Regions from separate parts of the Exiguobacterium sp. s80 genome, predicted to be linked through region 1. Evidence: riboswitches for the same ligand, from Rfam matches in the RefSeq annotation. Region 1 holds a riboswitch; each other region holds the start of a gene.
The links. Region 1 has a riboswitch for lysine ahead of KNP94_RS11105 (aspartate kinase). Riboswitches for the same ligand answer to the same signal wherever they lie in the genome.
Positions count from the first base shown of each region.

Region 2: another riboswitch for lysine. It lies ahead of KNP94_RS12245 (amino acid permease); the one in region 1 lies ahead of KNP94_RS11105 (aspartate kinase).
Region 3: another riboswitch for lysine. It lies ahead of KNP94_RS06960 (Na+/H+ antiporter NhaC family protein); the one in region 1 lies ahead of KNP94_RS11105 (aspartate kinase).

Region 1 is NZ_JACSMP010000005.1:173,935-178,227, forward strand. Features, by position in the region: gene dapA (4-hydroxy-tetrahydrodipicolinate synthase) at 1-86, opposite strand, end outside; gene KNP94_RS11100 (aspartate-semialdehyde dehydrogenase) at 109-1,101, opposite strand; gene KNP94_RS11105 (aspartate kinase) at 1,114-2,313, opposite strand; lysine riboswitch at 2,426-2,604, opposite strand; gene argH (argininosuccinate lyase) at 2,676-4,046, opposite strand; gene KNP94_RS11115 (argininosuccinate synthase) at 4,043-4,293, opposite strand, start outside.
Region 2 is NZ_JACSMP010000007.1:56,420-60,712, forward strand. Features, by position in the region: gene KNP94_RS12235 (GGDEF domain-containing protein) at 1-556, opposite strand, end outside; gene KNP94_RS12240 (MarR family winged helix-turn-helix transcriptional regulator) at 713-1,168, opposite strand; lysine riboswitch at 1,340-1,524, shown strand; gene KNP94_RS12245 (amino acid permease) at 1,637-3,118, shown strand; gene KNP94_RS12250 (solute:sodium symporter family transporter) at 3,644-4,293, shown strand, end outside.
Region 3 is NZ_JACSMP010000002.1:84,498-88,790, forward strand. Features, by position in the region: gene htpG (molecular chaperone HtpG) at 1-129, shown strand, start outside; gene KNP94_RS06960 (Na+/H+ antiporter NhaC family protein) at 495-2,078, opposite strand; lysine riboswitch at 2,183-2,358, opposite strand; gene manA (mannose-6-phosphate isomerase, class I) at 2,468-4,276, opposite strand.

The DNA.
Region 1 (4,293 bases):
TCAATCAACTGTTCAAAAACGACTAAGTCGAGTTCACCTGCTGAATTGAACGGTGTCGCTAGTGCTGTTCCTGCTCCTTTGAACATGTTAAATTCCTCCTTAGTATGATTAAGAATGGATGCCGTTTTCTAAAGCATGACGCGCGACCTGGACTGCATTTGACGCCGCGCCTTTTCGAATGTTATCCGCGACACACCACAGATGGAATGTGTTCGCGAGCGTTTGATCTTGACGAATCCGCCCGACGTACACTTCGTCCGTCCCGCTTGCATCAAGCGGCATCGGGTACTGATTTCGCGAAACATCATCAACCAGTACGACGCCTGGCGCGTCAGCAAGTGCTGTGCGAATCGCTTCGACCGTCGTCTCGTTTGAAAACGTCACGTTGATTGCAACCGAATGCGAATTTGTGACGGGAACACGGACACACGTCGCACTGACCGGTAAGTTCGGTTGGTTAAAAATCTTCCGTGTCTCGTCAATCATTTTTTGCTCTTCTTTCGTGTACCCGTCTTCTAAGAAGACATCGATATGCGGCAAGATATTATCATGGATCGGGTGCGGATAGTTGACCGGTTCTTCACCGCGGCTGCCTCGCGCCAAGTCCTCAATTCCTTTTTGACCGGAACCGGAGACTGCTTGATACGTCGTATACGTGATTCGTTCAAAACCTAAGTGTTTGAGTGGTGCCAGGGCAACGACGGATTGAATCGTCGAGCAGTTCGGATTAGCGATCAGTCGGTCGGTGCTGCTGACCGCTTCCGGATTGACTTCTGGTACGACGAGCGGAATCGTCTCTTGCATCCGGAAAGCACTTGAATTATCGACGACAAGTGTTCCGTGTTCTGCCAGCAAGGGGGCATACTGTTCACTGATTGCTCCACCGGCTGCGAATAATGCAACGTCGATCCCGTGATGGATGATGTCTTCCGATAAAGCTGTAATCGTCACGTCCGTTCCATTAAACGAAACGATTTTTCCTGCTGATCGTTCTGAAGCATACGCCGATAGTTGACCGACTGGAAAATCGAGTTCCTTCAAGACTTGTAACATCTTTTGTCCGACGGCGCCTGTCGCACCGATGACTGCTACGTGGTACATGTTCATTCCTCCTTACAGGCTAAACGCGTTCGCGATCGCCGCGACCGTTCGTTCGATATCTGCTTGTGCGATTGTATACGAGATACTGATTTCTGATGTCGTGACTTGATAAAACGTGATGTTCTCGGCACGGAACGTCGCAAATAATTTTGATGCGACGCCCGTTGCGTCACGCATTCCGATTCCGACGACCGATAACTTGGCATGCTCGTTATGACGATCGACTTTAACGGTCGGAAAACGATCGATGATATCTTTCAGTGCCTCTTCGAGAAACTCTTCTTCATCGAGTGGACAAGAGAACGAGAGGAACACGTCACTATCAAAGGTCGTTTGACTGATCATGTCGATATTGACATGGCGATTCGATAACAATTCAAAAATGTCGGCGACTGCTGAATTGGTTTGTGGAACGTGTTTGATTGAAACCGTCAAAACATTTTTCGTTACACTGACGCTCGTGACTGCTTTTTGTTCCATCGTTTCTGTTGCCTCCATGATCCAAGTCCCTCTTTCCGATTCAAGTGTTTTCCCAACAAAGATATGCACGCCGTATTTTTTCCCGAGTTCGACGCTGCGCATCTCCATGACCTTCGATCCCAGTGCACTCATTTCCATCATTTCATCATATGAAATTTGTGGAATCGGCTGTGCCGCTTGATGAATCCGCGGATCCGCCGTATAGACACCGTCGACATCTGTATAGATTTCACAGCGCTTATCAAGGACGGCCGCTAAGGCGACAGCCGTTGTGTCTGATCCACCACGACCGAGTGTCGTAACATCCCCGAGCTCGTTGACACCTTGGAATCCGGCGACGATGACGACATCATAGGTTTCGAGTTTCTTTCGTAACAAGTCCCCGTCAATTTGTTTAATCTTACTTTTCGTATGAACCCCCATCGTGCTGATTCCTGCCTGCGCACCTGTTTGTGATAAGGCTTTTACTCCGACGGAATTTAAGGCGATGCTGAGTAACGAAATCGTTTGTTCTTCGCCGATTGCGAGCAATCGATCGAGTTCACGTCGTTCAGGACGATCCGTGATTGCTTGCGCTTGTGCGATGAGCGAGTCTGTCATCTTCCCCATCGCAGAGACGACGACCACTAATTTTTCACCTTGTTCTGTCCGATTTTTTAAATAATTCGCAATTGACTGAATCTGTTCGACAGTCGCGACCGAGCTACCACCAAATTTAAGTACAGTTGTCACAATCCTATCTCCTTTGTCCCGAAACAGAAAAAAACGACGGGCCGGTAGGAGCGTTCCTACGGCCCGTCGTTATCACGATCGGACAAACGAAGACAAAGTCTTTCGTTCTTTTACGTAAGATAGCGCTCCGAAACATCGGTTTCGGCAGTACAACGGATCTTAACCGTTGTACCAGCAAATGAGAAGAAGCATCTTTCTCATTCACTTCGGCGGATTTCCCCTTTCACATCACTCAGCATGCTCGCTTCAATAAATGATGTTACTGATGTCATCCGCGCCTCTATCTGTCGGTTGTTAGTTACAGTTATAGCAAACATTTTTTGTTAAATCCAGTCATTTGCTAAAATTTTTTCATTTTTCCGTTAATCCGCGAGTTTTTTCTTCGCTTGATCGAGTTGTACAGAAACAGCAGCAAAACCTGTCCCGCCGTAACTTCCTCTTCTTGCTACTGCTTGCACCGGGTCGAGGAGCGGATAAACATCTTCCGCGATGACGGAGTGGAACGTTTGATACGTTTCAAGCGTTAAATCTTTTAAGAAACAATTCGTCTGAACACAATGGAGGACCGCTTTTCCGACGATTTCATGCGCTTCCCGGAAAGGAACACCTTTTGTGACGAGATAATCTGCTAGTTCCGTCGCATTCGAGAAGTCTTGCATTGTCGCCTTCTTGAGCGCTTCTGTCTTAAACGTTGCTGATTCGAGCATTCCCGTAAAGATTTGAACGGATTGTAAAACGGTATCTGCCGTATCGAAGACACCTTCTTTATCTTCTTGCATGTCTTTATTGTAAGCGAGCGGTAATGCTTTCATCGTCGTCAGGAACCCCATCAGGTTTCCATAGACACGCCCTGTTTTTCCGCGAATCAATTCAGCGAAGTCCGGGTTTTTCTTTTGTGGCATCATGCTCGAACCCGTTGAAAATGCATCTGACAATTCGATGAATGAAAATTCTTGCGACGCCCAGATGATGATTTCTTCACAAAAGCGTGAGAGGTGCATCATGACCGTCGAAGCAATCCCGAGATATTCAATGACGAAGTCACGGTCCGATACAGCATCGAGGCTGTTCGGATAGACGTGCTCAAATCCGAGCAGTTCCGCTGACTTGAAACGGTCAATCGGGAATGTCGTCCCGGCGAGTGCCCCAGCACCGAGCGGCGAAATCCGAATCCGTTTCAAATTATCTGTCAGACGATCTACGTCACGGTCGAACATCCAAAAATACGCGAGTAGATGGTGTGCAAGTGAAATCGGTTGTGCCCGCTGTAAGTGGGTATACCCCGGCATGACGGTTTCGATGTGTACATCCGCCTGTTCCGTAATCACCGTCTGCAAGTTGCGTAGGCTTTCGATTAAATCAACCACATGTTGTTCCATCCACAAATGTAAATCCGTCGCAACCTGGTCATTCCGACTTCTCGCTGTATGCAACTTCCCTGCGACCGGTCCGATTTGTTCCGTCAGCAACCGTTCGAGATTCATGTGGATGTCTTCGTCAGCAAGCGAATAGACATGTGTTCCAATCGAAGCTTGTAACGTCTTGAGACCCGCTTCGATTTTTTTCCATTCCGTCTCTTCTAGGATACCTTGTTGATACAACATATTGGCATGGGCGAGACTTCCTTCTAAATCAACTGCCGCAAGCTTTTGGTCGAATGAAATCGATGCCCCAAACGCTTCAGCCTGAGCGGAAGCCCCTTCTGTAAACCGTCCGCCCCAAAGTTTCGTCATTTTGTCACGCCTTCCTGCCGATGAACACTTGCGTGTGTCGCAATCGCAAGACCGTGCAATTTAATGAATCCTTTCGCTGCTTCATGATCGAACGCATCTTCTTTCGTATACGTCGCAAGCTTCTCGTCATAAAGTGACACCGGTGACTGACGTCCTGTGACCGTCGCATTCCCTTTGTAGAGTTTGACCCGTACTTCGCCCGTGACGTCTTGTTGCGTCGCTTTTAAGAATGCTTTCAGACCTTTCG
Region 2 (4,293 bases), on a different contig from region 1:
GTCGTCGCAGTTCGGCTAATAAGCGATAGGTGACGAGTCCGGCTAATAAATTAAAGAAAATGTACGTAACCGATACTTTGAAAAACGTTTCCCAACTGTTTGTCAGTGCATAGATAGCTGGTAACGAATAGAGAATACCGATTCCGATCATTAATTCAAAAGTCAGCAATGTATTACGTAAAAATCTGCGTGCTATGCCAATTGTCAAAATGAATAAAATCATGATGACGGAAGCGAGAATCGCTCCTTCGATTTGATCAGCAGGTGTAATTAAAAAACGCGTTCCGATAATCATGACTCCCGTGATGAAGGCACTAGGCAATCCGCCAAATAATGTGGCAATCGCGACAGGAATGATACGTAAGTCAATCCGGGCAATATCAATTTGAATGCTGTTGAACATGAGGAGTACAGCAATTGCACCAGCTACACAACCTAAAATAAGGCGTGATTCAAGCTTTGATTTTGGTGTAATTCTTGGTTGATTTCGAAAAGGTAAAAATAAAAGCGTGATCGTCGTGAATAAGAGACAAAAATTTATGATGAAGTTATTCATAATAGACAACAAATCCTCCCAACTCCCCCTGCAGTATACTTCCAATTATATACTTTGAGTATACTCGTTCTACTAACGGTATAGGAGGTCTGAATGTTTAGAATAAAAAAAGAAAAACAGAATAAAACCTCTGTCCTTCTCTTGATTTTTAATTTATTAATTGGATGAGACGACTTCTTCATCCATTGTCGCGAGGATTTTATCAAATACATGGATCATCACGTTCAGTTCCTCTTCAGACAAAGTGCCGAATCGCTCCTGAAGATATTTGCGACGGACGACTTCGAGATTCCGAAAAGCGGCCTCTCCCTCGTCAGTCAAGGCAAGGACGATTGAACGACGATCTTCCGTCGAACGTGTCCGTGTCACAAAACCGGTCTTATAAAGTTTATCTGTCAAAGCGGTGACCTGACTTGTCGCAAGTTCGAACTGTTCCGCGAGTAATGTCGGACGCTGGGGGCCGTTTTCAGATAAGCTACGTAAGATGAAGAATTCACTTCGCGTGGCAGTACCTTCAAACAGTTGATTCAACTCACGGCGCAACGTCCGGAGAATCACGCGCATTTGTTCTTCTAATCGATATGTCAATTGGTCATGTTGTTCTTGTCCCATCTGAGCAACATCCTTTCTGTACTACCTTCTACCATTTAGTGTACTAAAAATATCGGAATTTTACTATGAGCACGGTAGGATTCAAAAATATAAATTGACAAACAAGAAACATATTATGTACTATGTCGAAGTAATGAATTAGTAAATCAACTTAATTAGTTCTCACTCAACCAGTGGGATGGAGGTTGCGATTCTTATGAGTCGGGTTACGGATGTCGTCAAGCGGCAGATGAAATAGCTCAAAAGGAAGAATTGCCGAAATCGTAGACTACTTTGAAAGTCAGCGATTGGGATTAGATCAAACAGGTCTAATACTGTCATGAACCGTTTGCGGTTTATGGGGAGCTATCTTTCACGACGGTAGAATGAGACGCATCATCGATATGTTGCGTTCTCATCTTCCTCTTGGAAGGTGAGGGCGCTTTTTTACGCCCTCTCAAAAATTATAAAAAGAGAGAAGCGACAGACATGAACAATTTACAACAGCAACAACAACCCCTCGATTCCACAGCAGAAGGGCTACAACGAGGGCTTCAAGCCCGGCATATGTCGATGATTGCAATTGGCGGAGCGATTGGGACCGGTTTATTCATCGCGTCAGGTGCCTCTGTTGCAGCGGCAGGACCGGGTGGTGCGTTACTTTCTTATACAATCGTCGGATTGATGGTCTACTTCTTGATGACGAGCCTTGGGGAGATGGCCGCCTATATGCCGGTCGCAGGATCATTCTCGACGTACGGGACGAAGTTCGTCGACCCTTCATTCGGATTCGCCTTAGGATGGAACTATTGGTACAACTGGGCCGTCACGATTGCCGTCGAGCTCGTCGCAGCACAAATCGTCATGCATTACTGGTTCCCGAACATTCCGGGCGTCTATTTTAGCGCGCTGTTTTTACTTTTAATGATTGGATTAAATTATTTTTCGGTCAAAGGATTCGGTGAAGCCGAGTACTGGTTTGCGATGATTAAAGTCGTCACGGTCATCGTGTTTCTTGGTGTAGGAGTCGCGATGATTTTTGGTATCTTTACTTCGGAGCCACCAGCAGGGTTCAAAAACTTTGGCTTAGGTGATGCACCGTTTGTCGGAGGGATTCCAGCTGTCATCGGTATCATTCTTGTCGCAGGTTTTAGCTTTCAAGGGACGGAGCTCGTCGGAATCGCAGCAGGCGAGTCGGAAGATCCTGAAAAAAATGTCCCGAAAGCAGTTAAACAGGTGTTTTGGCGCATTTTATTATTTTATGTATTTGCGATCTTCGTCATCGGAATGTTGATTCCATACACAAGTCCGAGCCTTGTCTCAAATGATATTACGGATGTTGCCGTCAGTCCGTTCACACTCGTCTTCGAAAAAGCAGGACTCGTGTTTGCAGCAGCATTGATGAATGCGGTCATCTTGACGTCCGTCTTGTCTGCCGGGAACTCCGGGATGTATGCTTCAACCCGGATGCTCTACACACTGGCACGACAAGGTGATGCACCGAAACTATTTGCGAAAGTCTCAAAAAACGGTGTGCCGCGGAATGCGTTACTCGCGACAGGGGCGATTGGTGCGCTTTGTTTCTTGACGTCGATGTTCGGTGGACAAGTTTATCTTTGGTTACTGAATGCTTCCGGAATGACAGGATTTATCGCGTGGCTCGGGATCGCGATCAGCCATTACCGTTTCCGAAAAGGTTTCGTCGCCCAAGGGCATGCGTTACGTGACTTACCGTACGTTGCACCGGCGTTCCCGTTTGGTCCGCTATTCGCATTTGGCCTGTGTTTCCTCGTTATCGTTGGGCAAAACTATGCCGCGTTCCTCGCTGATCAAATCGACTGGGTTGGGATTGCAGCAACGTATATCGGAATTCCGTTATTCTTGGTCTTCTGGCTCGGACATAAAGTCAAACACCGGACATCGGTTGTCCGGTATGATGAGATGGAGTTTCCGAAGCATCCGAAAAAATAATAGTATAAGCTAAAGGACCCTCTCGCTTACGAGAGGTCAGACTATAGGCAAAGTGTTATCGGGAATCGGGAGATCAAGCGTCTTTTTTCGTTGCTTTCCTCGGGCGAGGCGCAAGCCGTTGCTCCTTGATCCTAACGGACAATGAGCAGGGTCTTGCCTGCCTCTGACAGTGCGTTGAAAACGCACTTTTCCCTTAGGAGTCAACGAAACATGACGCTTTTTAGGTAGTATCGTGACGGATTGTCTCTCGTTATCGCATGTTTACGCTTATTAATAGTTTGTCTACACACCAAAACCCTCTCACTTGCGAGAGGGTTTTTCTGTATAGAAGAAGCGAATAATTCCCGAAAGATTTTTTCAGTTTCTTTCCATGATATGTCCCTTCAAGTATGTCAATCCGTAATTGGATTATTTCTTTTTAATAATTTTATTTTTATCTAAAAATATTGTTTCAATAAAGTAAAAATAAGGAATAAATTCTTTACGGTAAACCTACTAAAACGATTGAGATGGAGGAAGTGTGAAATGAGTACATATGAATTGATTTTGACACTGGGTTCGGCCGCGTTCTTCATGGCGCTCGTTGCTTATGTATCCTATCGCATGACACGAGGCAAGGAACAGGGAGTTGACGAATATTTTTTGGCAGGACGTGGACTAAGCGGAATCTTTATTGCCGGTTCCTTGCTTCTGACCAACCTTTCGGCAGAACAACTGATTGGTTTGAACGGTCAGTCGTTCATGGGGAATATGTCGAGCATGGCGTGGGAAGTCACGGCAGGGTTTGCTGCCATCATCATGGCGATCTACCTGTTGCCTAAGTTTTTGGGGATGGGGATTTCGACGTTACCTGAATTTTTAAGTCAGCGCTATGATGAAACGGTCCGGCGGATGACGGTGCTCTTATTCTTACTTGGCTACATGTGCGTGACGATTCCATCGATGCTTTACTCCGGCGGGATTGCCGTCTTACAGCTGTTTAACGTACCGGAGTTATTTGGATTGAGTTATACGCAGTCGCTGTGGCTTGTCATTTGGGTTGTCGGGATCATCGGGGCCATCTATGCAATTTTCGGAGGACTACGGGCTGTCGCCGTCTCCGATACATTAAATGGAGTCGGCCTTGTCATCATCGGTTTCCTCGTTCCGATTCTTGGTTTTTTTGCACTCGGGGA
Region 3 (4,293 bases), on a different contig from region 1:
TTTAAAGAAGACCGTCCGAAATTTGAACGCTATACGAAATTAATGTACCAACAAGCGTTGCTCATGGAAGGCTTGCCAATCGAAGATCCAGTTGCGTTTGCAAATGAAGTGTGTGCCTTGATGGTGTAAGAATGATCGCTTCAGCGTGTAGACAAACGCTTATGAAGCGTGAACATGCGATATCGAATTGCAATTCGTTCGTGCTTTCCTGTATTTCTCTCACGGTATTACCTAAAAAGCATCACGTTTCGTTGACTCCTACGGGGAAAAGTGCGTTTTTAACGCACTTTCAGAGGCAGGCAAGACCCTGCTCGTTGTCCGTAAGGATCAAGGAGCAACGGCTTGCGCCTCGCCCGAAGAAAGCAACGAAAAAAAGACGCTTTTTATTTCTCCATACCATGTTGTCTACAACTTAAAAAAAGGGATTGCACATCACGGTAGATGGCAATCCCTTCTTTTTTTCTCGTCTAGGCTAAGCTGAGCGTTATTTTTTATTATTCAGCGCGAAGTTCAGTTGGTACTTTACCGCGCTTCGAGACGACATTCAGGACGACGAGTGCGAGTAAGAAGGCGATAAGTGCACCGATGAAGCCGATGATTGATGAATCGGTTAAACCGAGCACAAGGTAGCCGACTGCCGATGTCGCCGCACCAACCAACGCATACGGAAGTTGTGTCGTGACGTGATCGATATGATGCGAACCGGCACCTGTCGAACTGAGAATCGTCGTATCGGAAATTGGTGAACAGTGGTCTCCGAAGACGGATCCGGCAAGAACGGCAGCGAGCGTCGGAAGTAAGAGATTCGGTTCGACCGCCATGATGAGGTCAGCACCGATCGGCAGCATGATACCGAATGTTCCCCAACTTGTACCTGTCGAGAATGCCATTAAGCTTGCAATCAAGAACAATAAGAAGGGGAGGTACGAAGCAGAAATCGACTTACTGACGAAGCTTGCTAAGTACTCACCTGTTTTCATGTCACCGATAACAGCGATGATTGTCCAAGCGAATAATAAGATGACGACAGCAGGCCACATGGATTTCATCCCAGCCCAGATGCTGTGTCCGTATTCGCGCGCCGGGATTTTCCGACCAATCAACATCAGGAAAGCAACGACTAAACTGATGACGACACCAGCAACGAGTGAACGTGTTACGTCTGTCGCTTCAAATGCACCAATCAACGTAAATGCACGATTGTCAGCAGCGAGTGCCTGAGCACCGGTAAAGAGTAATGCGGAAACCGTTGCAATGACGAGAACGATAATCGGAACGACGAGGTCACGTACTTTTCCACCTTCGTGTTCTTTGACTTCCTCTGCCATCCCCATCGGTGTTCCTTTACTTGCGTCGAAAAGTTCACCTTTTAATGCACGAAGTTCATGCGTCCGCATCGGTCCGACCGCAATCCCTGTGTACGCGATGTAAAGCGTCAGCAATAGAGCGAAAATCGCATAGAAGTTGAGTGGCACGATCATCATGAAAGCACTGAATGCGGAATACTCCGTAATCGAATGTGTCGTCAAGATACCCGCGATGATTGAGATGATGAACGCTCCCCAACTTGAAAGCGGGCTGATGACACAGACTGGAGCAGCCGTCGAGTCAATAATATAAGCAAGTTTTGCACGCGAGACGCCACGACGGTCCGTTAACGGACGACTGACATTCCCGACAGCAAGACTGTTGAAGTAATCATCGATGAAGATTAAAATACCTAAACCAAATGCTGCGAGGCGAGCGCCGCGCGCTGTCTTGACGTGTGTTGTTGCCCATTCACCGAAGGCATGTGCACCGCCCGATGTTTGGATAAGCGTCGATAGAACACCGAGTAATAGTAAGAAGATGAGTAATAAGACGTTCCATTCATTTAACGCCCCATCCGCCCAAAATAGACTAAAGATGTTTTTGCCGAGATAGACGACCGTATCGATTGGATTAAAGCTATGCAGCAATAAAGCACCAATCAAAATACCGACACCAAGTGAAATAACGACTTTGCGCGTCACGATTGCAAGTGCGATTGCAATGACAGCTGGAATGAGCGCAACGATTGAATCTGAATAATTGACCATTGTGTGGTTCCTCCTCTTTTTTTAGAAGATGAGACCCATTGCATATAAAAAAGCAAGGGCACCGGCAACAAAGCCGACACCCTTGCTGGATGCGTCTTTCTTAGCCGAATTGGAGCGCTCCATACAAAACACGTATGGCAATCGAACGGGTATTTCCCAATTCGACCAGTACCATCAAGTCAGACACTTGACGATACTTCGGCAGCATTACCTTTCCTTGATCGTCCTCGTTGTCATCCTCAGATCAAATACTCATTAAGACCGCGCCTCTACCTCATCGATAGAATAGTCATATTCTTTTAATAAGAAAACCTTATCATATTTCAGAAAAAAGTTTCAAGTCTGTTTTTAAAAAAAGTAGTAAAGTCTGTTCAAAAGGAACAATGAAGTTATTCGGCGTTCATCCGATTTAAATGGGCAGCACCGATGACACCGGCATTTCCTTCCAATGCAGCTGAGCGAATGATTGTTTTTTGACGTAACGTCGGGTAGAGACGGGCATTGACGGCTTGTAAGAGCTCTTCCCAAAATAAATCGGCGGAAGCCGTAACACCGCCACCGATGATGACGGCTTCCGGATCAAGTGTGTGAATGATGTTCGCTACGCCTGTTGCTAAATGATTTACGAAACGAAGCCTTTCCTGTGTATTGCCAAGAAGTTGTGCAATAGAAGATTCATTTAATGAATCAGCCCGCGTCTGAAGAGCCGTACCGCTTGCTAATCCTTCGAGTGAGCCTTTGTTCAAGACGTGATGTTCCGGTCCAGAAGCATCGATGATCGTATTTCCGATTTCACCAGCATATCCGTGTGCGCCTCGAATCAACGTCTTTTGATAGACATATCCACCACCGATTCCTGTACTGACTGTCATGTAATAGATGGATGTATAGTCTTGTCCTGCCCCGAACAATGCTTCGCCGAGCGCGGCGGCATTTGCATCATTTTCAAGGGAAACCGGGATGTTGAAGAACTCTTCTAACGGGCGAACTAAATTTACATCGTCCCAACCCGGCAGGTTTGGAGGTGACAATAGCCGACCCGTTGCTGCATCAAGCGGACCAGGCGCTGCGATACCAATTCGTTCGACTTCAAATTCTTCAAGTAGCTTTTGGATGGCTTGTCTTAAATGTTTAATTGTATAGTCCGGGCCAGCAGCCGCCTCTGTCAAAAATCGATATTGTTTTACGACATGGTGCTGATTGATTGCGGCAACACGCGTGTGAGTCCCACCAAGATCAATTCCGATGTGAAGTCGTTGTTTCGGTGTTGGATTTGGACCAGTCAATAGAAGTTTCCCCTTTCCAGAAACGGTACAAGTTACTTTTGCCGGAATCAGAACCGTGTCTCCGGCGGTATAACGCAATTGGTTGATGATCAGCGTGCCACTGATGATAGTGATGACTTGGAAGGAAGTTCGTGGTGCAATCGTAATCATGTCATGGATGGCCCATTCCTCGACAAAAAAATAGGCGTTGGTTGTCAGTAGTCTTGAACAAAAAGAGGTCGGTACATAAGGCTCCTCGTACTGGAAATGAGGAAATTGAATGACTTCGAGTGCTTCTTTAAGGTGGAGTTGACGCGGTTTGTTGGTCGAATGGTCAATTCGATCGTAATCGTACAACCGGTACGTGGTATCAGAGTTCTGCTGGATTTCGATGACAAGACACCCTTCGGTTAAAGCATGAACAGTACCTGCTGGAACGTAAAAAAAATCGCCGGGTGAAACAGGCAAATCAATTAAGCCGGAAGTTAAATCGTCTTCACGGACAGCGCGCAACAAATCAGCTTTTGTTTTGAAGTCATGCCCATAAATAATGGTGGCGTCTGCCGGACAATCGACGATATACCAGCATTCATTTTTCCCGTAAGGCTGTCCTTCTAGGCGACAGGCATCATGATCGTCAGGATGGACTTGAACGGATAAATCATCCGCAGCGTCAATCCACTTAATGAGTAAAGGAAAAGCTTCCGTTGTGTCCATCCCAAAGATTTCAGGGTGATTTGACCATAAATCCCGTAGTGCATCACCGGAAAAACGTCCGGCATTCACTTTGGTTTGCCCGTTTTGGTGATCAGCCAAGGTCCAAGCTTCACCGATGTTTTGTTTGCCTAACGTATCAAATCCATATGCACCAAGCTTACATCCACCCCATATCCGCTCCTGTAAAATCGGCTCAAAACAAATCAGTTCTTCCATGATTGTTCCTCCTCCAA